3 regions of the Mesorhizobium kamtschaticum genome follow, and region 2 is predicted to be linked to each of the others. Evidence: predicted binding sites of a transcription regulator. Region 2 holds the regulator's gene; each other region holds the start of a gene.
What was found. The regulator LexA, encoded in region 2, represses DNA repair genes until DNA is damaged. The targets are predictions, from matches to a motif close to TGTTCNNNNTGTGTTCNG.
Positions count from the first base shown of each region.

Region 1: the regulator LexA is predicted to act here: its motif matches at 5,453-5,470, upstream of recA (recombinase RecA).
Region 3: the regulator LexA is predicted to act here: its motif matches at 6,839-6,856, upstream of AC0V7N_RS03890 (DNA recombination protein RmuC).

Region 1 covers NZ_CM149691.1:5,199,968-5,209,424, forward strand. The annotation lists gene AC0V7N_RS25920 (NADP-dependent isocitrate dehydrogenase) at 1-304, shown strand, start outside; gene AC0V7N_RS25925 (glutathione S-transferase family protein) at 391-1,017, shown strand; partial or broken gene alaS (alanine--tRNA ligase) at 1,255-3,922, opposite strand; gene recA (recombinase RecA) at 4,295-5,395, opposite strand; gene AC0V7N_RS25940 (carbohydrate kinase family protein) at 5,675-6,619, shown strand; partial or broken gene AC0V7N_RS25945 (pseudouridine-5'-phosphate glycosidase) at 6,694-7,610, shown strand; gene AC0V7N_RS25950 (TfoX/Sxy family protein) at 7,612-7,935, opposite strand; gene AC0V7N_RS25955 (GFA family protein) at 8,026-8,523, shown strand; gene AC0V7N_RS25960 (GNAT family N-acetyltransferase) at 8,733-9,194, opposite strand; gene sufA (Fe-S cluster assembly scaffold SufA) at 9,237-9,457, opposite strand, start outside.
Region 2 covers NZ_CM149691.1:4,762,322-4,771,778, forward strand. The annotation lists gene AC0V7N_RS23535 (LpxI family protein) at 1-691, shown strand, start outside; gene lpxB (lipid-A-disaccharide synthase) at 684-1,856, shown strand; gene gltA (citrate synthase) at 1,889-3,217, opposite strand; gene gltX (glutamate--tRNA ligase) at 3,401-4,825, opposite strand; partial or broken gene AC0V7N_RS23555 (ComEC/Rec2 family competence protein) at 4,928-7,382, shown strand; gene lexA (transcriptional repressor LexA) at 7,376-8,113, opposite strand; gene AC0V7N_RS23565 (GntR family transcriptional regulator) at 8,496-9,230, opposite strand; gene kynU (kynureninase) at 9,397-9,457, shown strand, end outside.
Region 3 covers NZ_CM149691.1:819,795-829,251, reverse strand. The annotation lists gene AC0V7N_RS03935 (DUF805 domain-containing protein) at 1-283, shown strand, start outside; gene AC0V7N_RS03930 (hypothetical protein) at 297-1,070, shown strand; gene AC0V7N_RS03925 (2-dehydropantoate 2-reductase) at 973-1,980, opposite strand; gene dapE (succinyl-diaminopimelate desuccinylase) at 2,150-3,343, shown strand; gene AC0V7N_RS03915 (transporter) at 3,349-3,981, shown strand; gene truA (tRNA pseudouridine(38-40) synthase TruA) at 4,022-4,768, opposite strand; gene AC0V7N_RS03905 (GNAT family N-acetyltransferase) at 4,792-5,298, opposite strand; gene fmt (methionyl-tRNA formyltransferase) at 5,295-6,248, opposite strand; gene def (peptide deformylase) at 6,255-6,785, opposite strand; gene AC0V7N_RS03890 (DNA recombination protein RmuC) at 6,889-8,157, shown strand; gene AC0V7N_RS03885 (class I SAM-dependent methyltransferase) at 8,171-8,983, opposite strand; gene AC0V7N_RS03880 (GFA family protein) at 9,064-9,457, opposite strand, start outside.

The DNA.
Region 1 (9,457 bases), 440 kb from region 2:
GGAAGCAGCGCACGGCACCGTCACCCGCCACTACCGCCAGCACCAGAAGGGCGAGGAAACCTCGACCAATTCGATCGCCTCGATCTTCGCCTGGACGCGCGGCCTCGCGCACCGCGCCAAGCTCGACGACAATGCCGAGCTGAAGCGGTTTGCCGACACGCTGGAGAAGGTCTGTATCCAGACGGTCGAATCCGGCTTCATGACCAAGGACCTGTCGCTCTTGATCGGTCCCGACCAGCCCTGGCTGTCAACCACCGGCTTCCTCGACAAGATCGACGAGAATCTGCAGAAGGCGATGGGGTGAGGAGCGGTGCGCGAAGCGCATGAAAAGCCCCGAAATGGGCTTTTCAAGCGACGAACGCCCGGAGCCATAGCGGAGGGCCGGGGCCAATGACCAGGCCGATCATCTACGGCGCGGACTACAGCGTTTACGTGCGCATCGCGCGGCTGGCTCTGGAGGAGAAAGGCATCGGCTACGAACTCGTGCCGCTCGATATCTTCGCCGCCGAAGGCATTCCGGCCTGGTATCTGGAGCATCACCCTTTCGGCCGCATCCCGGCTTTCGAGCATGAAGGTTTTCGCCTCTTCGAGACGAATGCGATCGCGCGCTATGTCGACGAGGGTTTCGACGGTCCGGCGCTGCAGCCCGCCGACGCGCGCGGCCGTGCCAGGATGGGCCAGATGACAGGCATGCTCGATGCCTATGGCTACCGCGCCATGGTCTGGGACGTTGCCGTCGAGCGGCTGGAAAAGGCTGAGCCGGATGAGGCTTTGATCGCGAGCGGCCTGAGCCAGGCGGAGACGGTGCTGAAGGTGCTGACCTCACTGAAGGCAAATGGACCCTGGCTGCTCGGCGACCAGCTGACGCTGGCCGACCTGCACGCCGCACCGGTCATTGCCTATTTCGTCAAGGTCAGCGAGGGTCAAGACCTGTTGGCGCGGTTCGCGGATATCCAGGACTGGTATGCGCGGGTTGCGGCTCGGCGGAGCTTCGTGCGGACTGAAAAAGTCGGCTGATAAGTATTGAGACGTCCGCGGGACAGCGCCCCCTCTGTCCTGCCGGACATCTCCCCCACGAGTGGGGAGATTGGCAGCGTCTGGTAAGGCGCCTATCCCGGCGCGGTTGTATTTCCACGTGGGAGGATTGGCGAAAGCCGATGCGACGTCCGATCTCCCCCCAAGCGGGGGAGTTGTCCGGCAGGACAGAGGGGGGCGCTGTCCCTCCAACCGTTGCTATAGATTCAGTCCACTCGCCTACGCCGCTTCGAGTGCCGCCTTCACAGCCGCAATCGCGTCGTTGGCCTTCGACGCATCCGGACCGCCGGCCTGCGCCATATCAGGCCGGCCGCCACCGCCCTGCCCGCCGAGTGCCGCGGAGGCCACGCGCACCAGATCGACGGCGCTGAAGCGGCTTAGCAGATCGTCGGTGACGGCGACCACGACGCTCGCCTTGTTGTCTTCGCCAGCGCCGACGAAGACGACGACGCCGGAACCCAGCGAGGTCTTGCCGGCGTCAGCGAGCGGCTTCAGGTCCTTCGGCGAGACGCCGGAGACCGCCTTGCCGAGGAAGCCGACGCCCGCGACCGTCTCGTTCTCCGAGGGAGCACCTGCCGCGGCACCGCCGCCCAGCGCCAGCTTTTTGCGCGCTTCCGTCAGCTCCTTCTCGAGCTTCTTGCGCTCGTCGAGCAAAGCCTCGACACGCGCCGGCACGTCGGCGGGCGAAATCTTCAGCACCGCTGCCGCCGCCTTCAGGCGCCTGTCCTGCTCGTCGAGATGTTTGCGCGCGGCTTCACCGGTCAGCGCCTCGATGCGGCGCACGCCGGCGGCGACAGCGCTGTCGGAGACAACGCGGACCAGACCGATATCGCCGGTCGCCCTGACATGGGTGCCGCCGCAGAGCTCGACCGAATAGGGCCGGTTGGCCTTGGCGCCGTGCAGCCCCGTACCCATCGACACAACGCGCACCTCGTCGCCGTACTTCTCGCCGAACAGCGCCATGGCGCCCTCGGCGATGGCATCGTCGACCGACATCAGGCGGGTGGTCACCGGGCTGTTCTGCACGACGATCTCGTTGGCCATGCGCTCGACCTCTTCGAGCTCCTCGGCCGAGATCGGCTTGTTGTGTGAGATGTCGAAAACGCAGGCGCTCGGGCGCGACCAGCGAGCCCTTCTGCGCGACATGGGTGCCCAGCACCTCGCGCAGCGCCTCGTGGATCAGATGCGTCGCGGAGTGGTTGGCACGCAGCCTGGTGCGGCGCGCATGGTTGACCTTGAGCTCAACGGCCGCGCCCGTCTTGACGGTGCCGCTTGCCACCTTGCCCAGATGCACGAACAGCCCGTCGGCTTTCTTCTGCGTGTCGGATATCTCGATCGAGAATCCTTCGCCGGAGATGACGCCGGTGTCACCCATCTGGCCGCCGGACTCGCCATAGAACGGCGTCTGGTTGACGACCACAGCAACGGCGTCGCCCTTGCCGGCGCTGTCGACGGTCTTGCCGTCCTTGACCAGCGCCTCGATGAGGCCTTCCGCAGCTTCAGTCTCGTAACCGAGGAATTCGGTGGCGCCGGTCTTTTCACGCACGGAGAACCACACCGTCTCGGTCGCGGCCTCGCCGGACCCGGTCCAATGCTTGCGCGCCTCGACCTTCTGCTGCTCCATCGCATTGGTGAAGCCGGCAAGATCGACCGAGATGCTGCGCTGGCGCAGCGCGTCTTGCGTCAGGTCGAGCGGGAAACCGTAGGTGTCGTAAAGCTTGAAGGCCGTCTCGCCGTCCAGCATGTCGCCGGCGTGCAATGTTTCCGTCGCCTCGGAGAGCAGGCCGAGGCCGCGCACCAGGGTCTTGCGGAAGCGTGTCTCCTCGAGCTTCAGCGTCTCGGTGATCAGCTGTTCGCCGCGCAGCAGTTCGGGATAGGCCTGGCCCATCTCGCGCACCAGCGCCGGCACCAGCTTCCACATCAGCGGCTCGTTCGCACCGAGCAACTGCGCGTGGCGCATAGCACGGCGCATGATGCGGCGCAGCACATAGCCGCGGCCTTCGTTCGACGGCAAAACACCGTCGGCGACCAGGAAGGAGGACGAGCGCAGGTGATCGGCAATGACGCGGTAGGACGCCACCGTTTCCGCATCGGGAGCGCGCCCAAGCGCGGAGGACGCCGCATCGATCAGGTGCCGGAACAGGTCGGTCTCGAAGACGCTTTCCACCCCTTGCAGGATGGACGCCATGCGCTCCAGGCCCATGCCGGTGTCGATCGACGGACGCGGCAGGTCGACGCGCTCCTCCTTCGTCACCTGTTCATATTGCATGAACACCAGGTTCCAGAATTCGAGGAAGCGATCGCCGTCCTCCTCGGGGCTGCCGGGAGGGCCGCCCCAGATGTGCTCGCCACGATCGATGAAGATCTCCGAGCACGGCCCGCAAGGACCGGTGTCGCCCATCGCCCAGAAATTGTCCGAGGTCGGGATGCGGATGATGCGATCGTCGGAGAAGCCGGCGATCTTCTTCCAGAAGCCGGCCGCCTCGTCATCCGTGTGGTAGACTGTGACCAGCAGCTTGTCCTTGTTCAGCCCGAACTCCTTGGTGATCAGGTTCCAGGCAAGCTCGATGGCACGCTCCTTGAAATAGTCGCCAAAGGAGAAATTGCCGAGCATCTCGAAGAAGGTCAGGTGACGCGCGGTGTAGCCGACATTGTCGAGGTCGTTGTGCTTGCCGCCGGCGCGGACGCTCTTCTGGGCGGTGGTGGCACGCGAATAGGACCGCTTCTCCAGCCCGGTGAAGACGTTCTTGAACTGCACCATGCCGGCATTGGTGAACATCAAGGTCGGATCGTTGCGCGGCACGAGCGGGCTCGAGGCCACGACCTCGTGGCCCTCCTTGCGGAAATAGTCGAGAAAGGTCGACCGGATCTCGTTCACGCCACTCATGACTGCTGCCTTTTCGCGAAAACCGCCGGCGCGGCCGGCGGAAACTGGTCTCTGCTTTGCAGAAATAGATTTGGCCTTTTAGCGGGCACGCCCCAGCCTGTCCAGAAACACGGAATTGGGCCAATCTAATGCATGTCGCCCAAAAGTGACTTCGGTTTTGGGAGAACGACATGCATAAAAACAAAGACCTGAAGCGCGTCGCATGAATCCGTTTCGACGCGACGCGCTTTGGGAGCTTGCCAGCCATTCGCGCTAGCCAAAAACGAAAACCGCCGGCGCGAAGGCCGGCGGTTTTGGACGCGGTACTAAAGAACTCGATTACTTAAGCCTCAGATCATAGACCGGGATTATGGCCGAACTCCGGCAATCGCCTTACATCGCGCCGGCTTCGTCCTCAAAACCGTCGTCGCCGTTGCCCTCAGAGCCACCATTCTCGAGGAACTTTTCGGCGATCAGCCCGGCATTCTGCCTCAGCGCCAATTCGATCTCGCGCGCGGTATCGGGATTGTCGCGCAGGAACAGTTTTGCATTTTCGCGGCCCTGGCCGAGACGCTGCGAATTGTAAGAGAACCAGGCGCCCGACTTCTCGACCACACCGGCCTTGACGCCGAGATCGACCAGTTCGCCGGTCTTGGACACGCCCTCGCCATACATGATGTCGAACTCGACCACCTTGAAGGGCGGCGCCAGCTTGTTCTTGACCACCTTGACGCGGGTCTGGTTGCCGACGACCTCGTCGCGGTCCTTGACCGAGCCGATGCGGCGGATGTCGAGGCGAACCGAAGCGTAGAATTTCAGCGCATTGCCGCCGGTGGTGGTTTCGGGCGAGCCGAACATGACGCCGATCTTCATGCGGATCTGGTTGATGAAGATGACCATGGTGTTGGAGCGCGAGATCGAGGCGGTCAGCTTGCGCAGCGCCTGGCTCATCAAACGAGCTTGAAGACCCGGCAGCGAATCGCCCATCTCGCCCTCGATTTCGGCGCGCGGCGTCAGTGCGGCGACCGAATCGACCACCAGCACGTCGATGGCGCCGGAGCGCACCAGCGTGTCGCAGATTTCCAGTGCCTGCTCGCCGGTGTCGGGCTGCGAGATCAGCAGGTTTTCAAGGTCGACGCCAAGCTTGCGGGCATAGACCGGATCGAGCGCATGTTCGGCGTCGACGAAGGCGCAAATGCCGCCTTTCTTCTGCGCTTCGGCCACGGTGTGCAGCGCCAGCGTCGTCTTGCCCGAGCTTTCCGGCCCGTAGATCTCGATGATGCGGCCGCGCGGCAGGCCACCGACGCCAAGCGCAATGTCGAGGCCGAGCGAGCCGGTCGGCACCGTTTCGATCTCGACGACCTGCTCGTTCGCGCCGAGCCGCATGATCGAGCCCTTGCCGAAAGCCCGCTCGATTTGCGACAGCGCCGCATCCAGAGCCTTTGATTTGTCCACTGCCTTATCCTCTACAAGCCGCAAAGAATTCTGAGCCATGATACATCACCCCTTGGTCGTCAATGAAGGCCGGACAATCCGTAATCCCTGCCATTTTGTACCTTTTTTGTTCTCATTTGGCAAGAGGCAACAACCATTTGAAAAACAAGCAATATCCCGATTTGTTCTTTTTTCGTCCCAGAAACGTAAGCAGCAACGCATTCGCATTAGGCCAGCAGGCCCCGTTGTCTCGGTGTGCCGAATCGCTGCCTCGCATGCGAAACTGCAGTTGCAGCCTAGCGCTTGCGCGGCAAGAATAACAAAGGGCATATCGCCGGCATGGTGAAATCCGTAAAGATTCTGGCCGTGGGCGGCGCTCATATCGACCGGCGTGGCCAGGTGTCCGGCGCTTATGTGCCGGCCGCGTCCAATCCCGGCACGATGCGCGAGGATGTCGGCGGCGGCGTCTTCAACGCGCTGCGCAGCACGGTGCGGCGCGGCGCCTCCGCTTCACTGCTTTCGATGCGGGGCGGCGATGCGGCAGGCGATGCCGTTTCACGCGCCATAGCGGAAGCAGGCATCGCCGATCTGTCAGCCGTGTTCCTCGACCGCACGACGCCGAGCTATACGGCGTTGATCGACCGCGAGGGCGAGCTGATCGTCGGCTTCGCCGATATGGCGCTATACGATTTGGCGTTCCCCAAGCAGATGAGGCGCTCCAAGGTGCGCGAGGCGATCAGTGCCGCCGATGCCGTCCTATGCGACGCCAATCTGCCGTCGGCAGCGTTGGAGCGGCTGGTTGCGCTTGCCGCCGGCAAACCTGTATTCGCGATTGCCATTTCGCCGGCCAAGGTGATCCGGCTGATACCGGTGCTCGGCGCGTTGGCTCAGCTGTTCATGAACCGGCGAGAAGCCATCGCGCTGGCCGGCGTCCATGCGGATGCCGCCGAGCGAGATCTCATCGACGGATTGCGATGCAGCGGCCTCACCAGCGGCGTCGTGACGGCAGGCGGCGCACCGGTGCTGGGTTTCGACGAAGCAGGCGCCTTCTCGATCCTGCCGCCGCCGCCGAGAAGGGTTGCCGATGTCACCGGTGCCGGCGACGCACTGGCGGGTGCAACGATCGCGGCCTTGCTGCGCGGCATCCCTTTGCGCCAGGCCTTGCGCGACGGCGTCGCGGCGGCGACGCTGGCCATCGAAAGCGCCGACGCCGTTCCCGATTTCACCGCCGCAAGCTTCAGTGAAGCGCTGGCCCTTGTGCCGGAGGCGCAGGAAGTGGCATGAGACCGGCAAATTCATAGCGCCTGAGTGAAGCTGCGTATCCAGACCGATGCGCCGCACTCCGGTTGGAGATGCAGATGACCCCAGAGACCGCCCGCCCCTTCATCGACATCCACGCGCCGGTGGCGCAGGCGCTGGCTGCCGGACGGCCGGTGGTGGCGCTGGAAAGCACCATCATCACCCACGGCATGCCCTATCCCGACAATGGCGCCATGGCGGCGAATGTCGAGAAGATCATCAGCGACGGCGGCGCCGTACCGGCGACGATCGCCGTGGTTGGCGGCCGCATCAAGATCGGCCTTTCCGACGGCGAGCGCGAATCGCTGGCCATGACGGGTGACGCCATGAAGCTGTCGCGCGCCGACCTCGGCTTCGCCGTCGCGCAAGGGCGTACCGGCGGCACCACAGTCGCCGCCACGATGATCGCAGCGCACATGGTCGGGATAAAGTGTTCGCCACCGGCGGCATAGGCGGCGTCCACAAGGGGGCGGAAAAGAGTTTTGATATCTCCGCCGACCTCGACGAGCTGGCGCGCACGCCGGTCATCGTCGTCTCGGCCGGCGCCAAGGCCATCCTTGATATCGAAAAGACGCTCGAGGTGCTGGAAACGCGCGGCGTGCCCGTGGTCGGCCATGGCTGCGAGACGATGCCGGCCTTCTGGTCGCGGCAGTCGCCCTTCCGCGCGCCACTGACTCTGCACACGCCAGAAGAGATCGCGCATTTCTACCGGACTCGGGCTGCGCTGGGGCTTGGCGGCGGCATGCTGATCGCCAATCCGGTGCCCGAGAACCACGAAATACCGGCCGAAGAGATGGCCGGCTACATCGAGGCGGCGCAGAAAGCTGCCGAGGCGCTCAATGTGACCGGCAAGGCGGTGACGCCGTTTCTGCTGGGAAAAATCCTGGAACTGACCGGCGGCCGGAGCCTGAAGACCAACATTGCGCTGGTCGAAAACAATGCGCGGCTGGCAGCCGAGATAGCGAAGGCGCTTTAGTTCACTTCCCAGCCCTTCGCCCTGCCTCATAGGCGCGGCGTGCCCAGACCGTCATCTCGTCGGGATCGTCAAAAGCGCTGTCTGGAATGCTCCAATAGGGCATGGCGACCAGCTTGCCGTGGCGTGAGCCGGTATAGGTCCACTGCCGGCAGCCGGCGGTCTCGAAATCCGGCGCGCTTTGTTCGTCGGCCTTCAGCAGCAATTCGCCGCGCAGCACGATGGCGACGATGACGCCGTCGAAATAGATGCCCTTGCCGCCGAACAGTCTGCGGATGCTGACCGGGCCCAGCCCCGCGAACAGTTCGGCGATGCGTTCATTGTCCATGCCGCGATCATGTCACCGGCATTTGACATTGTCATCGCGCAACCAAAATCATGCTGACAGGTTGAGACCATTCCGTCGGAGTTTTTTGCCATGCCGCTTCTGCTCAAGGGATCCTGCCGCTGCAACGCCGTGCGTTTCGAGGTGGAAAGCCACACGCCCGTGCCGTTCATGCTGTGCTACTGCGAGATCTGCCGCAAGCAGCAGGGCGGCGGCGGTTTCGCCATCAATCTCGGCGCCGACTACGAGACGCTGAACATCAGGGGCAAGAGAAGCCTTGGCGTCTACCGCGCCGAGATAGAGGACGACGAGCACCCCCATTGCGAAGTCTCGACCGGCGAGCGCAATTTCTGCCGCAAATGCGGATCGGCGCTCTGGCTCTACGACCCGACCTGGCCGGAGCTGGTGCATCCCTTCGCCTCGGCGATCGACAGCGACCTGCCGAAACCACCGGAAAAGGTGCATCTGATGCTGAAATACAAGGCGAACTGGGTCGAGCCCGATATTGGCAAGGGCGACAAGGCGTTCGATGTTTATCCCGAAGAATCGATCGCCGACTGGCACAAGCGGACGGGGATGTGGGTGGAGTAGCAGGCCGGCAGGCAGATGACCGGTAGCGCAGACATTTGAGAGGTTGGCGCTGCCCCTCATCCGGCCCTTCGGGCGTTCGTCATTCGAAAAGCCAAGCAATTGGCTTTTCGCCCGCTGCGCGGGCCATTCCTCACCTCCCCGTAAACGGGGCGAAGGAAAGGCTCAGGCGGCCACCTCAGTCTTCACCGTTCGCCAAAGCCGCGAGCGCCTCACCGCTCAGCCGAAAGAAAAACCTTCTCCGGCTGCCTCGTACCGCCAAGGCCGTCATAGAACGTCAGCAGCCGCTCATTTTCACCGTCGGCTGTCCAGTCCACACGTCCATGTCCGCGCTGCTGGGCGATCCGCGCCAGTGCCTGCATCAGCAGGCGTCCGGCACCACTGCCGCGATAGGCCGCCGAGACAAACAGTTCTTTCAGGAAAAATCCGGTTCGCAAACCGGGTCCGGGATAGATCGTCGAGCAGATGGCAAAACCGATGATCCTGTCCGTTTCAGCGACCAGGATCTCAACGCCCGGCGGCAGACCGGCAAGATCGGCAAGGATGGCCTCGGGCGGCGGGCACGGCACCCGATAGTGCCGCTGCATCTCTTCGAAAAGATGCGCCAACGCGGCATTGTCGACGCCGACATGCGGCCGGATTGATATCGCGTCGGTCACGTGTTCGACGGCCATCCGGTCACGGGCTCGGTGTGGATTTGGAAATTCGGCCTGGGCTCAGGCCGAAGCGCGTGCCTCTGCCAGCGCCTTGAGGTCGGCCGGCTTCAGTTCGACGGATTCGCCACAGCCGCAGGCCGAACTCTGGTTCGGGTTGTGGAAGGTGAAGCCGGTGCGCAGCGTCGTCTGCTCGAAATCCATCTCGGTGCCGAACAGGAAAAGGGCAGCCTCCGGCGCGACATAGACGTGGGCGCCGTCGCGCTCGATGTGATCGTCCTTGG
Region 2 (9,457 bases):
AATCGGCTCGCTTGTTCCCCTGCTTAAACGCCACCGGATTACCCATCTGGTGCTCGCCGGCGAAATCAAGCGCCGGCCAAGGCTGACACGTCTTCGCCCCAGTTTCAGCCTACTCGCGGTCATACCGGTTGTCGTCATGGCACTCGCACGCGGCGACGACGGCCTGCTGAAGGTCGTAGCGCGAGGCTTGGAGGCGCGTGGAATAAAGGTCGTAGGGGCCCACGAAATCGTTCCGACCCTTGCTGCTGCCGAAGGCGTGTTGACGAAAGCAGCGCCTAGGGATTCGGATCGGCGCGACATCGAAGCCGGACTCGCTGCGGCGAAGGCCATCGGGGCGCTGGACATCGGCCAGGCGGCTATAGCGGTGGGCGGCCGCGTCATCGCGCTGGAAGGCATCGAGGGGACGGCAGGATTGCTCGACCGAACAAAACTGTTGCGAGGCCACGGCCGTATCGCAGGCAAGACCCGCGGCGTGCTGGTCAAATGCGCCAAGCCAGGCCAGGAACTGCGTGCGGATCTTCCGTCCATAGGACCGCAGACGGTGGAATCGGCGCATGCGGCCGGGCTCGCCGGCATTGCCGTCGAAGCGGGACGCTCACTGATCCTCGAAGGTCCCGCAACCCTGGCGCGCGCCAATGAGCTTGGTCTGTTCATCGTCGGCCTGGCCGCAGCGGAGCCTGCGCATGGCTGACAAGGCGCTGAAGATCGCGATCGTTGCCGGTGAAGAATCAGGCGATCTGCTTGGCGCCGACATCGTGCGTTCGCTCCGCCAGGCAACCGGCCGCGAGGTGCGGCTCGTCGGCCTCGGCGGCCGGCACCTCGGGGAATTGGGCCTGGTGTCGCCCTTTGATGCCGGCGAGATCGCGCTGATGGGTTTCAGTGCCGTCCTGCGTGATCTGCCGCGCCTTTTCAGGCGGATCGGCCAGCTGGCCAAAACCATCGCTGAGGAAAAGCCGGATTGCCTGGTCACCATCGACAGCCCGGACTTCTCCTTGCGCGTCGCCAGGAAGGTGCGTGCAGCCAGTCCGTCGATACCGATCATCCACTATGTCTGCCCGAGCGTCTGGGCCTGGCGGCCGGGCAGGGCGGTGGCGATGAAGCCCTATGTCGACCATATCCTCTGCATCCTGCCGTTCGAGGTGAAGGAGCTCGAGCGGCTGGGCGGCCCGCCCGGCACCTATGTCGGGCATCGCCTGACGCATGATGCGGGTGTGCTTGCTGCCGGGAAGGCGCAGGCTTTGCCGCGCGATCTTGCCCAGGACCGCATCAAGACATTGCTTGTCCTGCCCGGCTCGCGGCGCAGCGAGGTGCGGCGGCTGGTCGATACGTTCGGCGAGACCGTGTCAATGCTGCGCGCGCGCGGGCATCGTCTGCGGCTGTTGCTGCCGACGGTTCCGCATGTCGCCGACCTCGTCAAATCCTCGGTCAACCGTTGGGATGAAAAACCCGAGATCATCGTTGATCCCCAACGCAAATGGCAGGCTTTCGGCAAGGCCGATGCCGCGCTGATCGCGTCGGGGACCGTGTCGCTGGAACTGGCGTTGGCCGGTGTGCCCATGGTCTCGTGCTACAGGCTCGATCCCATCGCGCGTGCCGTTGCGCCCTATTTCGTTTCCGTCTGGTCGGCGCTGCTGCCCAATTTGATCTCGGATCGCGCTTTGATCCCGGAGTTCTACAACGAGTACGTCAAGCCGAACAATCTGGCGCGCCAGCTGGAAGCCCTGTTCGCCGACACGGGCATGCGCGCCTGGCAGAAAGACGGATTTGCCGAGATCGCCAGGCGCATGGCGACGGACAAGCCGTCGGGCGAGATCGCGGCCGGCGTCGTGCTTCGTCATATAAAAAAGGCGCCCTGACAGGCGCCTTTTTTCGGTCAAAACAGCTTTGATCAGCGCTTGGCGATCGGCACGTAGTCGCGCTCCGGCGCACCAGTGTAGAGCTGACGCGGGCGGCCGATCTTCTGGCGCGGGTCCTCGATCATCTCCTTCCACTGCGCGATCCAGCCGACGGTGCGGGCGACCGCGAACAGCACGGTGAACATGGTGGTGGGGAAGCCGAGCGCCTTCAGCGTGATGCCGGAGTAGAAGTCGACATTCGGATAGAGCTTCTTCTCGATGAAATAGGGATCGGTCAGCGCGATCTTTTCCAGCTCCATGGCGATGTCGAGCAGCGGATCGTCCTTGATGCCGAGCTCGCCCAGAACCTCGTGCGCCGTCTTCTGCATGATTTTCGCACGCGGATCGTAGTTCTTATAGACGCGGTGGCCAAAGCCCATCAGCCGGAACGGGTCGTTCTTGTCCTTGGCGCGGGCGATGAATTCCGGGATGTGATCGACATGGCCGATCTCGCCCAGCATGTTGAGCGCCGCTTCATTGGCGCCGCCATGGGCCGGGCCCCACAGGCAAGCGATGCCGGCGGCGATGCAGGCGAACGGGTTGGCGCCCGACGAGCCGGCGAGACGAACGGTCGAGGTCGAGGCATTCTGCTCGTGATCGGCGTGCAGGATGAAGATCCGCTCCATGGCGCGCGCCAACACCGGGTTGATCTTGTACTCCTCGCACGGCACGGCGAAGCACATATGCAGGAAGTTTGCCGCGAAACCGAGATCGTTCTTCGGGTAAATGAAGGGCTGGCCGATGTGGTATTTGTAGGCCATCGCCGCGATCGTCGGCATCTTGGCGATCAGCCGCATGGAAGCGACCATGCGCTGGTACGGGTCGGAAATGTCGGTGGAGTCGTGATAGAAGGCCGACAGCGCGCCGACCACGCCGCACATCACCGCCATCGGGTGCGCGTCGCGGCGGAAGCCGGTGAAGAAGCGCGACATCTGCTCGTGCACCATTGTGTGGCGCGTCACGCGGTAATCGAAATCGTCCTTCTGCGCCTTGGTCGGCAGTTCGCCATAGAGCAGGAGATAGCAGACTTCGAGGAAGTCGCCGTGTTCGGCCAACTGGTCGATCGGATAGCCACGATGGAGAAGAATACCGGCATCGCCGTCGATGAAGGTGATCTCGGACTCGCAGCTTGCCGTCGAGGTGAAGCCGGGGTCGTAGGTGAAGGCGCCGGTCGTGCTGTAGAGCGAGGCGATGTCGATGACGTCGGGCCCGACCGAGCCGCTTCGCACCTTGAATTCATGGGTCTTGCCGGCGAATTCAAGCGTTGCCGTAGCCTCTTGGTTCGCGCCGCCCACATCCAGTTTTTTCGCAGCTTCGGTCATTGCAAACTCCTTCTTGTTTCCTCATGCCGGCAAAGGCAAATTCTGCAGAGCGACACGTCGAAATCACCGCAATGCGCGTATTCGCCACCGCATTTTAGGAGGTGCGTGCCAGATTGGGCCAGAGCCTAATGTTGCACTGCGAAACGCGCCTTTCAATGCCAATCTTCTTGGGCCAGTTTGCTCCTAATCGATTTGATCCGCTATGCGCGCCAGGCTCTCCTCGCGCCCAAGCACGGCAAGCACGTCGAACACGCCCGGCGAGGTGCTTTTGCCGGTGAGTGCTGCCCGCAAGGGCTGGGCCACGGCGCCAAGCTTATGGCCACCAGCCAACGCATAGTCGCGGATCGCGGCTTCTGCCGCGGCAGCCGTCCAGTCACCTGAAAGCCCGTTCAAAGCTTCGTGAGCGCCACGCAGGATCTTGCGGGCATCATCATTGAGCAGGAGGGCCGCCTTGTCGTCGATCGGCAGAGGGCGCGTGGCAAACAGGAAGGCGGCGCCATCGACGAGCTCGACCAGCGTCTTGGCGCGCTCCTTCAGGCCCGGGAGGGCCGCCAGCAACTGCGCCTTATTCCTGTCATCGAGGCGCGCTGCCATCGCCGGCCCACCTTCGAGATAGGGCAAGGTGGCGATGAAGATGTCGAACAGTTCGGCATCGGCCAAGCGGCGCATATGCGCGCCGTTGATCGCCTCCAGCTTGGCGAAATCGAAGCGGGCCGCGCCCTTGTTGACGTCGCCGATGTCAAACCAGGAGACCATGTCCTTGATCGACATGATCTCGTCGTCGCCGTGGCTCCAGCCGAGACGCGCCAGATAGTTGAGCAGCGCCTCCGGCAGGTAACCCATGGCGCGATAGGCCTCGACGCCGAGCGCACCATGCCGCTTCGACAGCTTGGCGCCGTCGGCGCCATGGATCAGCGGGATGTGCGACATCGACGGCACATCCCAACCCATGGCGTTGTAGATCACGGTCTGGCGGGCGGCATTGGTCAGGTGGTCGTCGCCGCGAATGATGTGCGTGACACCCATGTCATGATCGTCGACGACGACGGCATGCATGTAGGTCGGGTTGCCGTCCGAACGCAGGATGATGAAATCGTCGAGATCCTTGTTGGGGAAGCGCACCTCGCCCTGGACGCGGTCGTGCACGACCGTTTCGCCTTCGGTCGGCGCTTTGACGCGGATGGCGCCCTTGACGCCGGGCGGTGCCTCGGATGGATCGCGATCGCGCCACTGGCCGTTGTAGCGCGGCGGCAGGCCCTTGGCCCGAGCCGCCTCGCGCATGGCCTCCAACTCGGCAGGTGTCTCGTAGCTGTAATAGGCCTTGCCCAGGCGCACGAGTTCCTCGGCGACCTCGCGGTGGCGCGGCGCACGCTCGAACTGCGATATCGCCTCGCCGTCCCAGGAAAGCCCAAGCCAGGTCAGCCCATCCAGAATGGCCTGGGTGGCCGCCTCGTTGAAGCGTTCGCGGTCGGTATCCTCGATGCGCAGCACCATCATGCCGCCGGTGTGCTTGGCGTACAGCCAGTTGAACAGCGCCGTGCGCGCACCACCGATGTGCAGATAGCCGGTGGGCGAGGGGGCAAAACGGGTGACGACCTTGTCGGACATGGAACTCTCGGAAACCATCTGAAGCGGGGTGCGGCTGCACGGACTTTCGCGCGTTGCGCGTTCATGTAGCATAGGGCGTCAGGGGTGCAAGGGGCAGACCCGATGGCTGGACGAGGCCGAGGCTCGGATGAGGGCGAGGACGCTGTTGTCGGCGTCAGCGAACGGTCCCTGTTTGCGACGCCTTTGGCGACCCCACCGCCACCGTCGCCACTTGTGCCGGGCTCCAGTAAGCCAGCGTTGCCGGCGAATGTTCCAGCGCCAATTCCGTCCACCGAAACAGGCAGGATTGTGCGTGTGCGCCGGCAACTGGGCCGGATTTCACTGCCTCGCCTGCGCCACAGCGTGGCGGCCTCAGCAGAGCTGGAGCTTGACCGGGGCATCGCCTTCCTGCTGGTGCCGGTCTGTCTGGCCGCTGGAGCGATCGGCTATTATTCGCTGGCAGTGGAGCCTGATTTTGCAAAGCCTGTCGCGGTCGTCGTGCTGATGGCGATCTGCGCGCTTGTTTCGCGCTCCTGGCCGAAAACCCATCTGGGCTTCATGGCGGCATTGTTGTGCGCGCTGGGCCTGCTTGCCGCCAAGGTCGAGACATGGCGAGTGGGCACCCAGATGCTGGGCTCGGAAATATCGACGCAACTGACCGGCCGCGTGGTCTCACTGGAGCAGATGGAGTTCTGGCCGCATCCGGCTGACTATAGACGTGACGTCGACCGCGCGGCCGAAACTGCGCTATGCGCCGGAAAGGGTCCGGCTTTCGGCGCGCAATATCCCGGCGGAAATGACCGCCGGCTCCCTGGTCACCGGCTACGCCAAATTGTTGCCGCCGACTGGCCCGGTGCGGCCGGACAGCTATGATTTCTCCTTCGACAGCTATTTCGCCGGCATCGGCGGCAGCGGCTTCTTTCTCGGCAATCCGAAGCTTGTCTCCGCCGACGACGGCGAGATGCCGCTCTCGGCCCGGCTTTTCTCCGGGATAGAAAATGCCCGCGAAGACATCGCCGACCATATCCGGGCCACGGTCGGCGGTGCCGAAGGCGAGATCGCGGCAGCGCTGATCGTTGGTGTCCGCGCGGGCATTCCCGACGAAATCAACGAAGCGATGCGGCGCACCGGCATCTATCACATCATCTCGATTTCCGGACTGCATATGGCGCTTGTCGCCGGCACCATCATGGGTCTGCTGCGCGGCGCCTTGGCGCTGTTTCCGGATTTTTCCGCGCGGCGACCGGTGAAGAAATACGCGGCTGCCGCGGCACTTCTCTCGATCGCCGCCTATCTCGTCATTTCCGGCGTCGTCGTTGCCGCCGAGCGCAGCTTCATCATGCTGGCGGTGATGCTGATTGCCGTCCTGTTCGATCGCGCGGCGCTGACCATGCGCAATCTGGCGATCTCGGCGATCGCCGTCATCGTGGTGTCGCCGCACGAAGTCGTCGGCCCGAGCTTCCAGATGTCGTTTGCCGCGACGGCTGCATTGGTCGGCGCCTATGCCGGTTGGGCGGATCACCATGCGGGAAAGGCAAGGCCGCCACCGCCAAAGCGATCCCTGCCGAGCTTTCTCACGCGAAAATTCCTGCTGGCAACGGGCGGCTTGGCCATGACCTCCATCATCGCCGGCTGCGCCACGGCGCTGTTTGCCATCTGGCATTTCCAGCGGGTGTCGCCGCTCAGCCTGTTCGCCAATCTGGCCGTCATGCCGATTGTGTCAGTCGTGATGTTCCTGGCCGTTGCCAGCGCGTTGCTGATGCCGTTCGGATTGGATGCGCCATCCCTTTACCTCATGGGCAAGGGTCTGACGGCGATGATCACGATATCGGCGTGGATATCGGAACGCTCTCCGATCGATGCGGTCGGGCTGATCTCGCAGCAATCGGTCTTGCTGGTGACCGTCGCCCTGGTCATCGCGACGATGGCGACGACATGGCTGCGGCTCGCAGCGCTGCCATTCGCGCTTGCCGGCCTGCTGACGGTGTCGGATACGCGCACGCCCGATGTGCTGATCTCGGAGGACGCGCGGCTGGTCGCGCTGCCGATCGGCGGCGGTGAACTCGCGGTCAGCCGGGCACGTCCGAACGAATTCACCGTCGACAACTGGAAACGCGCGCTGACATCGGAAACCATCGTCGTGCCGGAGATGTTCAGCAAGGCAGACGGGCAATTCGACATTGCCGATGCGGTCAACCTGCCACCGGGAGCACCGTTCTATTGCACGGACGGCGTCTGTCTCGCCCGGCACCCATCCGGCGCGATCATCGCGCATGTCGAAGATCGCAAGGACACATGGAAGGCCTGCGGTTTCGCCGATTTGATCGTCGTCAATGACGCGACGGGCTACGACGCCTGCCTCAATCCGCTGGTTCTCGTCGTCACCAAACGGCAGCTCGCACGCAAGGGCAGTGCTGCCGTCTTCTTCGACCGCCAATCAGCGACCGGTCCGCCAATCGTCAGCTTCGCGGTGGACGGGCCGTATCGGCCCTGGCATGCGCAGCGCAAATACTCACGTGAGGCGAGGGGGCTGTTGCCCTGGCGCAAACCCGAAAAGCCGGCCGCTCCTGCTCAGTAGCGCCGGATCAGCCCGACGAGCTTGCCTTGCACCTTGACCCTGTCGGGGCCGAAGATGCGCGTCTCATAGGCCGGATTGGCGGCTTCAAGCGCGATCGAGGCACCCTTGCGGCGAAACCGCTTCAGCGTCGCTTCCTCTTCATCCACGAGCGCCACGATGATCTCGCCAGGCTGGGCGGTATCGGCGTTGCGGATGATGACGGTGTCGCCATCGAAGATGCCGGCCTCGATCATGGAGTCGCCCTTGACCTCCAGCGCATAGTGCTCGCCACCCATGATCATGTCCGGCGGCACCGAGATCGAATGCGTCTGATGCTGGATGGCATCGATCGGCACACCGGCGGCGATACGCCCCATTACCGGGATCGACACGGCGGAAACCACGTCGTCGTCATTGCCGGCCGCGGGCAAGCGCGACGGCGCCGGCTTGATCTGGCGACCAAGGCCGCCTTGGCCGAGACTGCCCTGGATGACGCTTGGCGAGAATTTCTTTGCCGCGTTGAGGCCGGGCGCTATCGAATCCGGCAGCCGTAGCACTTCCAGCGCGCGCGCCCGGTTGGGCAGCCGGCGGATGAAACCGCGTTCCTCCAGCGCCGTGATCAGGCGATGGATCCCTGACTTGGAGGCGAGATCGAGCGCTTCCTTCATCTCGTCGAAGGAGGGCGGAATGCCGCTTTCCTTTAGCCGTTCATGAATGAACATCAAGAGTTCATGTTGCTTACGCGTCAGCATGGCAGCCCCCAAGGCTTGAACAAAAGGTCTGAACCAGAATCGAAAAACAAACCCAGAACAAACACTATCTGTTCCAGTTGTGTTCTGCAACCGTTTAAAGTTTAGTGAATTTGTTAAGGCGGCTGAAATTATTTGCCGCCTGGGAGCGGGCCGTGTTCGACGCCTGCCTGCCGCCGCAGTGCGCTCGCTGGCTTTGAAATTGTTTTGGTTAATGGCCTGTGGCCTATCCTGTTCCGAGGTCTGGCATCAGTTGCCGACAAGGCTCGATGAGAGGTCTTTCTCCCTTTCACCGATCATTGGCTTGCCGTGAACGAAACGAAGCCAAAATGCCAACTTTACCGAGAAATTGCCATACTGGCGTTGGTCCACGATCCTCGTTGCGCTAGCGCTCGTTTATGCTGCCATCGCCGGCATGGACATAGACATGCAGCGTATAGCCGATGTGGGCGATCATCAGGGTTTTCGCGCGCTTGATGTTACGATCCAGTGCCGCCTCCATGAGCGCGGTGTGATGTTCGATTGTGACCGCCTGGCGCAACGCTTCCACGGCTTCCTCATAACCATGCTGCAGGCCGGCGGCCGCCCGCAGCGTTGGCGCAAGGCCGAGAAAACGGTGATGGCGACGCAATTGATCCGCGATCGTGGAATGGAAGGTCAGCAGCCAGGGCGATGCTGCCGCGCTGAGCAGCGCCGCGTGGAAAGCCTCGTGCTTTTCATCCCATTCGTCGACCACTGCGTCGGATGGATCGTCGACCGCGGTCTTGCAACGCGACAGCCGGTAATGCGCGGCGACGACGGCGTTTTCCCAATCGTGGCCACCTTTCTCGATCGATTCCTGGAGCAGCGGCAATTCGACGACACACCTGGCGCGCGACAGGTCTTCCAATTCGATGCGCGAAACCGGAGCGACGGCAAAGCCGCGATTGCTGATGGAAGTCACCAGGCGCTCCGCCTCCAGTCGCGACAGCGCTTCGCGCAACGGTGTCCAGCCAATGCCATAGCTGTTGCGCAGCGCGCTGAGCTTGAGCGGCGCGCCGGGTCGCAGACGGGTCGTGAGGATATCGCGACGCAGCAGCCTGTAGGCCGCTTCCGTCTTCGAGAGTCCTTCGTCCAGCATCGTTGTCCCATCCTTAGGCTGTCACGTCACGATTATATATGAAAGCCTTCCATGGCGTAAATTATATATAATGTTTGACAGAGTCTGGCCGACTGCCCATGGTCGGCCAGCCGATTTCACCTGACGTGTTCATCTGGGCGCGCCTATGCGCGAAGGACAATCGATCATGAATGCAACGCTCGATCTCGCAGCAGTCGAAGCCATGGATGTGGCGGATCCGCTGCGTG
Region 3 (9,457 bases), 3.3 Mb from region 2:
CATCCAGGCGTTCCCGCTCTACCGCTTCACGCTGGTGCCGGAAGGCTCGGCCGAGAGCAACATGTGGTCGTTCATCTTCTTCATCGCCTTCATTGCCTCGCTGTGGTCGAACATCGCGCTGGCGGTGAAACGCCTGCACGACCTCGACAAGCCGGGCATTGCCGCGCTGATCCTGTTCGTACCGGTCGTCTCGATCGTCGCCTTTCTTGTGTTGTGCTTGTTTCCAGGGCAGCCTGGGCCCAACCGCTATGGCCGGCGCACCAACGAGCCGGCACAACCCTGAGGACCGATCGGACATGCGCTACCGCACGCTTGATCCGAAACTGATCATCGACACCGCCGAGCGGCTGGAGAGCCGCGTTGCAGAACGGTTTCCAAAGGCCGGATTGCGCGGCGTCGCCGCCGAACTGGTGTCGCTGTCGCGCGACTTGGCCAAGGCGGCAAAGGCGCTCGAGGAGCCGATCTGGTGGCTGCGCGGCCTGATCATCGCCGCCTTCGTCGCCGGTGTGCTGGTGTTTGTGTTCGTCGGCACCATCCTGCCTCTCGACCGCATCTCGGGAAACGACGATGCCCTGCAATCGGTGCAAGGCATCGAGGCATCGATCAACACCTGCATTCTCGCCGTGCTCGGCCTGCTGGCGCTGATCCGCACCGAGGAGCGCATCAAGCGCAAGAAGGTGTTTCGCCAGTTGCATGGCCTGCGCTCGCTGATCCACGTCATCGACATGCACCAGCTGACCAAGGATCCGGCAACGCTTTCGGCCAATTTCAAGCCGACGGCGCATTCGCCGGCCCGCATCACCAATGCCGCCGACCTGGCGCGCTACCTCGACTATTGCTCCGAAATGCTGTCGATCACCGGCAAGATCGCCGCGCTCTTCGCCCAATCGGTCAATGACGACGTGGTCATCGACGGCGTCAACGACATCGAGAATTTGAGTTCAAACCTGTCGCGCAAGATATGGCAGAAGATCACCCTGATCGAGAGCCACCCGGCGGCACAACCTGTTCCGGCGCCAGGCCCGGCGACCCCAGCCGCGCCGCTTCCGCCGCGCGCACCAAAGCGGTAACGCTTTTCAAGAGCGGCGCCGGCGTGCCCGTTTTTTCGGCGAGGCCGATCACCGCCCCTTGCAGCTCACCGATCTCCGTCGGCCGGCCGCGCTGCAGATCGTCCCACATCGACGAGCGCGCCTGAGGATCGATCGCCAGCATGCGCCGCGCCAGCAGTTTGAACAGCCAGTCCGGCAGCCTGAGCACTGTCGGCAGCAGCGCCGGCCGCAGCCCGGCGATCCGCGCCGGCTCGATGCCGGAGGCTTTCATCGCCCGAAGCGCTTCGTCGATCTGGCCGGCCAGGATCAGCCGCCAGCGGCGGTCGGCGAGTTCGCTCGCCAGCGGCAGGCCTGACAGCGCCACCAGCGCGTTGTTGAGGTTCATCAGAAGCTTGCCCCACAGCACGGCCTTCATGTCGCCATGCGACTCGACCGGCAGTCCCCCGACATCAAGAAGACTGACGACATCGAGAAGGCCGGCAAGGCCACCGGCCTCGATCATCACCTTGCCGTCGCTGGCGCGGTGGACGCGTAGCGGCAGGTCGCCGTCCGGCGATTGCACCACATTGAATGGCACCATGCCGGCCAGCACCGTTCGCGGGCCAAGCACGGCGCGCAGCCGGTCGGCATTGTCGACGCCGTTCTGCAGGCTGATCACCACCGCATCGGGGCGGGCATGGGCCTTGATCAGCACTGCCATTTCGTGCGTCGCGCCGCTCTTGACGGTCACCAGGATCAGGTCCGCCTCGGGCAAGGCGGCGGACGGATCGGCGGTGATCCCGAACCCGTCCGGCTTGACCAGGCGATCGCGGCCTTCAAGGTCGCTGATGCACAATCCGCCCTGCCGCAGCGCGGCCTCGATGCGCGGCCGGGCCAGCAGAATCACCTGCCGCCCGGCAAGCGCCAGGCAGCCGCCGACATAGCAGCCGATGCTGCCGGCGCCGGCGATGACGATCCTTTTTCCCCGTCTGCCATCTCTTGCTCCGCACCGGCCTGACTATACGACATGCAAACCATAATGTTGGCGGTATCGTGGACCATTGGGCTGGCCTCTATGTCGGGCCGTGACAGGCCTTCCGCTTTCGACTATCGCTTTTGCCATGACGCTGCCGACCGATCCCGCCGAAAACCTTGCCGCCCTCATCCGTTGCGCCTCGGTGACACCAGCCGAAGGCGGCGCACTGAGCGCGCTGGAAACGATGCTGAAACCGCTCGGCTTCCTGGTCGACCGGCCGGTGTTTTCGGAAGACGGCACGCCCGATATCGAGAACCTCTACGCAAGGCGGTCCGGCAACGGCCCGCATCTGATGTTCGCCGGCCATACCGATGTGGTGCCGGTTGGCGACGAAGCCGCCTGGACGCATCCGCCCTTCGCCGCCGAGATCGCCAATGGCGAGATGTATGGCCGTGGCGCGGTCGACATGAAGGGCGGCATTGCCTGCTTCATCGCCGCCGTGGCGCGCCATGTCGAGACAAAGGACGGCCCCAAGGGTTCGGTCTCGCTGTTGATCACCGGCGATGAGGAGGGCCCGGCCATCAACGGCACGGTCAAGCTGCTCGAATGGGCGGCGTCCAGGGGCGAAAAATGGGATGCCGCGATCGTCGGCGAACCGACCAACCCGGATGCGCTCGGCGACATGATCAAGATCGGCCGCCGCGGCTCCATGTCCGGTTCGGTCACCGTCAATGGCCGCCAGGGCCACGCCGCCTATCCGCATCTTGCCGACAATCCGGTGCGCGGGCTGATGAGCCTGGTCGACGCCTTGCTGCATCCCGTCTTCGACAAGGGCACGAAGGATTTCCAGCCGACCAATCTGGAGGTGACCTCCATCGATGTCGGCAACCCGGCCACCAATGTCATCCCGGCAAAAGCGACTGCGACCTTCAACATCCGCTTCAACGATACCTGGACGGCCGAGACCGTGCAGGCTGAAATCCATAATCGCCTCGACCAGGCGGCCAAACGCAAGAAATACCGGCCGGGCAAGAAGACGTCGGTCGACTATGATCTCATCTGGCGTGACCGGCCGAGCCATGTCTTCCTGACCCGTGACGACAAGCTCATCGACACGCTTGCCGGCTCGATCAAGGCGGCGGTCGGCAAGGAGCCGACGCTGTCGACCTCCGGCGGCACGTCGGATGCGCGCTTCATCAAGGATTATTGCCCGGTGGTCGAGTTCGGCCTGGTCGGCAAGACCATGCACATGGTCGACGAGCGCGTCGCCATTGCCGATCTTGAAACGCTGACGCGGATCTACCAGCGCTTCATCGAAGACTGGTTCGGACAGGGCTGAGCAGCATGCTTACGGCGGACGAGACCCAAGCTTCGCTGACCGGCGCCTGGCGACTGATGCTCGGCAAGGCCGACGGCCTGCGCCTGCTCGACCTGTCGGCCGACGGTTTCTGGAATTCCTTTTTTGCCATCGTTGTTGCCGCGCCGGCGCTGATCGTCGGCTGGGTCGGCATCGCCAACGAGATCGGCGACCCCGATGCCTTCGCCGGCCGCTTCAGCATGCTGATGCGCCTGGCGACGGTCGATATCGGCTCCTGGGTGCTGCCGCTGATCGCGCTCGCCCTGGTCGCGCCGCGCGCGGGCATTGGCGGGCGCTTCGTCCACTATGTCGTCGCCAGCAACTGGGCCTCGGCCATCACCGCCTGGCTGATGCTGCCCTCGGCGCTGATCCGGCTTTTCCTGTCCTCGGCGAGCCAGGTCTCGAGCCTCGTGTCGCTGCTGCTGTTTGCCCTGTCGATGGTGCTGACCTGGCGCATGACCAACGCCACGATCGGCAAGGGCGCGGCAGTCGGCACCGCCGTTTTCGCCGGCATGTTCATCGCTTCGTTGTTGGTGCTGTTCGGGTTGCAGATGCTGCTTGGCATCACCGTCCCCGACGATATCGGGGCTCAGAGCCTTTCCGGACTCGTCCCTGGATAGGATCTTCCGGCTCTATTCCGAATAGAGCCTTCGTCTCTATTCAGGGATAATCGACGCCAATGAGAAAAAGCCCGTCGGGCGGCGCCACCTGGCCGCAGGCGGCGCGGTCGCGCGCCTCGAGCGCCGCCTTGAGGTCGGCCTCGGTCCAGCCGCCATCGCCGACGCGCTTGAGCGAGCCGACCATGGAGCGCACCTGGTTGTGCAGGAAGGAGCGCGCCGAAGCCCTCACTTCGATCACGTCGCCCGTCCGGCTCACATCGAGCCGCTCCAGCGTCCGGATCGGGCTGTTGGCCTGGCACTGGGTGGAGCGGAAGGTGGTGAAGTCATGCCGGCCAAGCAGTATTTTCGCCGCCTCATGCATGGCGCCGGCGTCGAGCCGCTTGGGCACCCACCACACCTTGCCCTTGTCCAGGGCCGCGGGCGCGCGCCGGTTGAGGATGCGGTAGAGATAGTGGCGGCCGGTGGCTGAGAAGCGCGCGTCGAAATCGTCGGGGACGACCGTCGCCTTCAGGATGGCAACATGCGCGCCCGCCGCCTGCATATGCGCGTTGATGGCATCGCGCACCTTGTCGCCAGGCCATGCCTTGGCGAGGTCGACATGCGCCACCTGGGCGGTCGCATGCACGCCGGCATCGGTGCGGCCGGCGGCGCGCATCCGCACCGCCTCGCCGCTGAATTTTTCGATGGCCTGCTCGATCGCCTGCTGCACCGAAGGCTGATCGGCCTGGTGCTGCCAGCCGGCAAACAGGCTGCCGTCATATTCGATGTCGAGGCGAAAACGCGGCATGCCGGAGCGCTATACGCACTCGCCTAGGCGGCGAGTGCGGTGAAGGCGGAGGCGTAGACCAGCCTGCCGGCTTCCGGAGCGTCGCCCCAGGCCAGCGCCTGCAGCGCCTCGCCTTGGTATTCACTCTCGAACTTTTCGGCACGCGCATGGCTGTAGCCGAAACGGCCGTAATAGGTCGGGTCGCCCAGCACCACGGCCAGCGTCTCGCCGGCATCCCTGAGACGGATATGCGCCTCGCGGATCAGCGCGCCGCCAATGCCGCTGCCATGGAACGAAGGTTCCACCGCCAGCGGCGCCAGCGCCAAGGCCGCAAAGCTCTTGCCGCCATTGCTGACGAACAGCCGCGAAAACAGGATGTGGCCGACCACCTGGCCGTCTTCTTCCGCCACCAGTTCGACGACGGCATCGCCGCCGGTGACCAGTGCGTCGACCAGCCCGGCCTCCGCCTGCTGGCCGAAAGCGTGTTCTTCGACGAGGCGAATGGCCTCGCGATCCCGCGGCGTCGCCGCGCGTATCGACATCATGCTCATGAGAACTTCATTCCTTTTACGATCTTGGCTCCGCGCAGGAATTCCGACGCGGCGGCGAGCTTTCCGCCCGCACGTTGAACTTCGACCAACCTGACCGCGCCTGCCCCGCAGGCGACCGTCAGCCGGTCATCGAGAATTCCTCCCGACTCGCCCAAATCGTCCGAAAGCGACAGGCCTTCGGACAGCGTCGAGCGAAGCAGTTTCAGCCGTTCCATGCGGCCGCCAATGTCAATTTCGGACCAGGCGCCGGGAAAGGGCGACAGGCCACGAAGGTGGTTATGGACCTCGGCCGCAGGCCGCGTCCAGTCCACGCGCGTCTCGGATTTATCGATTTTTCTGGCGTAAGTCACCCCTTCCGCCGCTTGCGCGGTAAATGTCAGGGTGTTCTCTTCCAGCCGCGCCAGCGCTTCCACCATCAAGGCAGCACCGACACTCATCAACCGATCATGCAGATCGCCCGCCGTCATATCGGGTTCGATGGCGCATTTTTCAAGCAATCCCACCGGTCCGGTATCCAGACCCTCTTCCATGCGCATCACCATCATGCCGCTTTCCAGGTCTCCAGCCATGATGGCGCGCTGGATGGGGGCGGCACCGCGCCAGCGCGGCAAAAGCGATGCATGGCCGTTGATGCAGCCAAGCCGGGGTGCGTCGAGAACAGCCTTCGGCAGCAGCAAACCATAGGCGACGACCACGGCGATATCGGCCTGCAGGGCATGGAAAGCGGCCTGCTCGGCCTCGCTCTTGAGGGAGGTCGGCGTCCGCACCTCGATGCCAAGCCGCTCCGCCTCGCGCTGCACCGGCGACGGCGTCAGCTCCAGCCCGCGCCGGCCGGCGGCACGCGGCGGCTGCGTGTAGACGGCTGAAATCTCATGTCCGGCCTCGGCAATGGCGCGCAGCGTCGGCACCGAAAACTCCGGCGTGCCCATGAAGATGACGCGAAGGGGCATTTTCCCCTATCCCACCAGCTTGCCCGGCGCCTTGTCCTTGGCGAGCTTCTTGAACTTCTTCACCACCATGTCGCGCTTCAGCTTCGAGATGTGGTCGATGAACAGCACGCCGTTGAGATGGTCGATCTCATGCTGCAGGCAGGTCGCCATCAGGCCTTCGGCCTCCATCTCCTGCAGCTTGCCGTCGCGATCGAGATATTTCACCCGAACGGAAGCCGGGCGTTCGACCTCGGCGTAATAGTCGGGGATCGACAGGCAGCCTTCCTCATAGACGGAGCGCGCCTCGGCGCTTTCCAGGATCTCGGGGTTGATGAAGACATGCGGCGCCGGCGTTTCGTCTTCCTTGGCGAGGTCGATCACCAGCATGCGCACAGGCTCGCCGATCTGGATCGCCGCCAGCCCGATGCCGGGCGCGTCATACATGGTCGCCAGCATATCGTCGGCCAGTTTGCGCAAAGGCGCGTCGACGCGCTCCACCGGCTTGGAAAGCTGGCGCAGGATGGGATCGGGAAGGATGATGAGCGGCTTGATCGGCATGGCGTTCCACCTAAGACGTCCAGCGAAAAGCGTCAACCGGGGCGCCCGAGCCTCGTTCACGTTTTGATCTGTGCCAGCCTGCCGAATCGGCTATGCTGTCCACATGAATGATCTGAGCACCATCCTTTCCGAGCCCGTCGCACGGCTTGGCGCCACCACGATTACGCTTGGCCATGCGCTGGCTTTCGGCGCCTTGCTGTTTCTCGGCCTGTTCGTGGCGCTGGTCATCGCGCTGTGGCGGTCGGCCAAGGCGCGCGCGGTCGCTGCCGCGGAAGCCGCCGACCATGCCCGCGACGCCGAGGCACGGATGGCCGGCATATTGCAAAGCCAGGCCGAGATGCAGGGCCGCATGGGCGCCATCGCCGAAGTGTTCGGGGCGCGCCAGGCGGAACTGACGCAGTCGATCGGCCAGCGCCTCGACGCCATGACCGGCAGGCTCGGCCAGACCATGACCGAGCAGACCAAATCCACGCATGAGAGCCTGGCCAAACTGCAGGAGCGGCTGGCGATCATCGATGTCGCGCAAGGCAACATCCAGTCGCTCGCCGGCCAGGTCGTTCAGCTGCAGGCGATCCTCTCCAACAAGCAGACGCGCGGCGCTTTCGGCCAGTCGCGCATGGAGGCGATCGTCGCCGACGGTCTGCCGATGGGCGCATACGAATTCCAGGCGACCCTGTCGAATGGCAGCCGGCCGGATTGCCTGGTGAAGATGCCGAACGGCGCGCCGTCGCTGGCCATTGACGCCAAATTTCCGCTGGAAGCCTGGAATGCCATCCGTGCCGCCGATGGCGCCGACCTGCAGAAGGTCGCCTCGCAGGCCTTTCGCCGCGACATCGAGATCCATGTCCGCGATATCTCCGAGAAATATCTGATCCAGGGCGAGACGCAGGACACCGCCTTCATGTTCGTGCCGTCGGAATCGGTGTTCGCCGAGATCCACGAGAATTTCGAGGCGATCGTCCACAAGGCGCACCGTGCCCGCATCGTCATCGTCTCGCCATCGCTGCTGATGCTGTCGATCCAGGTCATCCAGGCGATCCTCAAGGATGCCCGCATGCGCGAACAGGCGCATCTGATCCAGGGCGAGGTGATCCGGCTGATGGAGGATGTCGCGCGCGTCGACGAGCGCGTGCGCAAGCTGCAGGTGCATTTCGGCCAGTCGGCCAAGGACATCGACGACATCCTCGTCTCGACATCGAAGGTGACCAAGCGCGGCCAGAAGATCGAGGCGCTGGAGTTCGGCGTGCAGCCCGAAGGCGACGCCTCGGAGATACCGTCACGGGCACCGGCCGCGAAACTCGAGCCCGGACCGCGCGTTGCCGATTCAAAGACCGGCCAGCTCAGGCTGCGGGTCGTCGAAGGCGATGACTAGCGGGCAATTCCACCTAGGCCACGGCCACGATGACGTGCGCCTGAATTTTGGCGGCAAACGCCCCGCTGCCATGTCTGGCCGCAATCGCGGCTGCTGCATAGTCCGTTGCAGCGTCGAGTTTGCCCGGATCCCGGGCCTCGATTTCGGTGCGAAGAACAGTTCCCTGGCAATAGGCAACGGCCGGAATGCGCGGCGAAGGTGCCCGGCTTTGTTCGGCTCTCGTCTCGATCGCCACGCTGGAGAAACCTGCCTCCTCAAGGTCGCTGCGGATCAATGCCGTGTCGTGGTAGCCGTGCGGCGTGCGGGCCAGAAAGCGTGGCGGATCGTTCGGAAAAATCCTCGCCAGGGCATTCGTCACATCATCGGCAAAAACATTCTCTTCGATGCGATCCCATACGTTGAACAGAAAATGTCCGCCGGGCTTCAGCACCCGCTTTGCCTCGCGGTAGGCGGAGGGGCGGCTGGGAAAGAACATCGCGCCGAACTGGCAGCAAACCAGATCGAAGGCCGCGTCTTCAAAGGGCAGCGCCATGGCATCGGCCTGGCGCCATTGGATGCGACTGTCGGGCGCTTGACACGAAGCGGCGTAGTCGAGCATCGGCTGGTTGAGGTCGGTCACGACATAGCTTGCGTCAGGGGATAGTTTTGGCGCCAAGGTGCGGGTGACGACCCCGGTGCCCGCGGCGACTTCCAGGACGGCGCTGGGCGATAAGGACGCGGCTCGCCGTGCAAGGTCCGCGGCGAACGGCTCGAAAATCAACGGCACCATATAGCGGTCGTAGTTTTCCGGGATCGAGCCGGCAAACAATTTGTCCGTTTCCAACATGGCTATCCCCGCCCGTTTGATGGCGAGCCAGGCTAGCACATAATTGCGTGTCTGGGCGGCTTTCGACCCGAGAAACGGGGCTACTGCTCCTCCACGGTCGCCATGCCTTCGAATTCCGGAAGCCAGTGCAGAGCCGATCTGTGCCACTTCTGTTGTCTTGGGGTCAAATCCTGGCGTTGCCGCGCGGTGCCGACCCTGATCCCATAGATTTTCGGGCCGTCGCCGACCGACGTCGCGTAAAGATGCGAACCGCAGTCGGCACAGAAGGCCTGAACGCGCTTGGCGCCGCTCGCTACGGTTTTGATATAGATTTTTGGCGTTCCCCGGGTGATCCGGTAGTGATCCTCAGGCGCGGGAACGGTGACGCGAAAGGCCGTGCCGGTCAGTTGCTGACAGTCCGTGCAGTGGCAGATCGAGGTCTTTTCCGGATCGACCTCCGCCTCATAGGTGATGGCGCCGCAATGGCACCCGCCA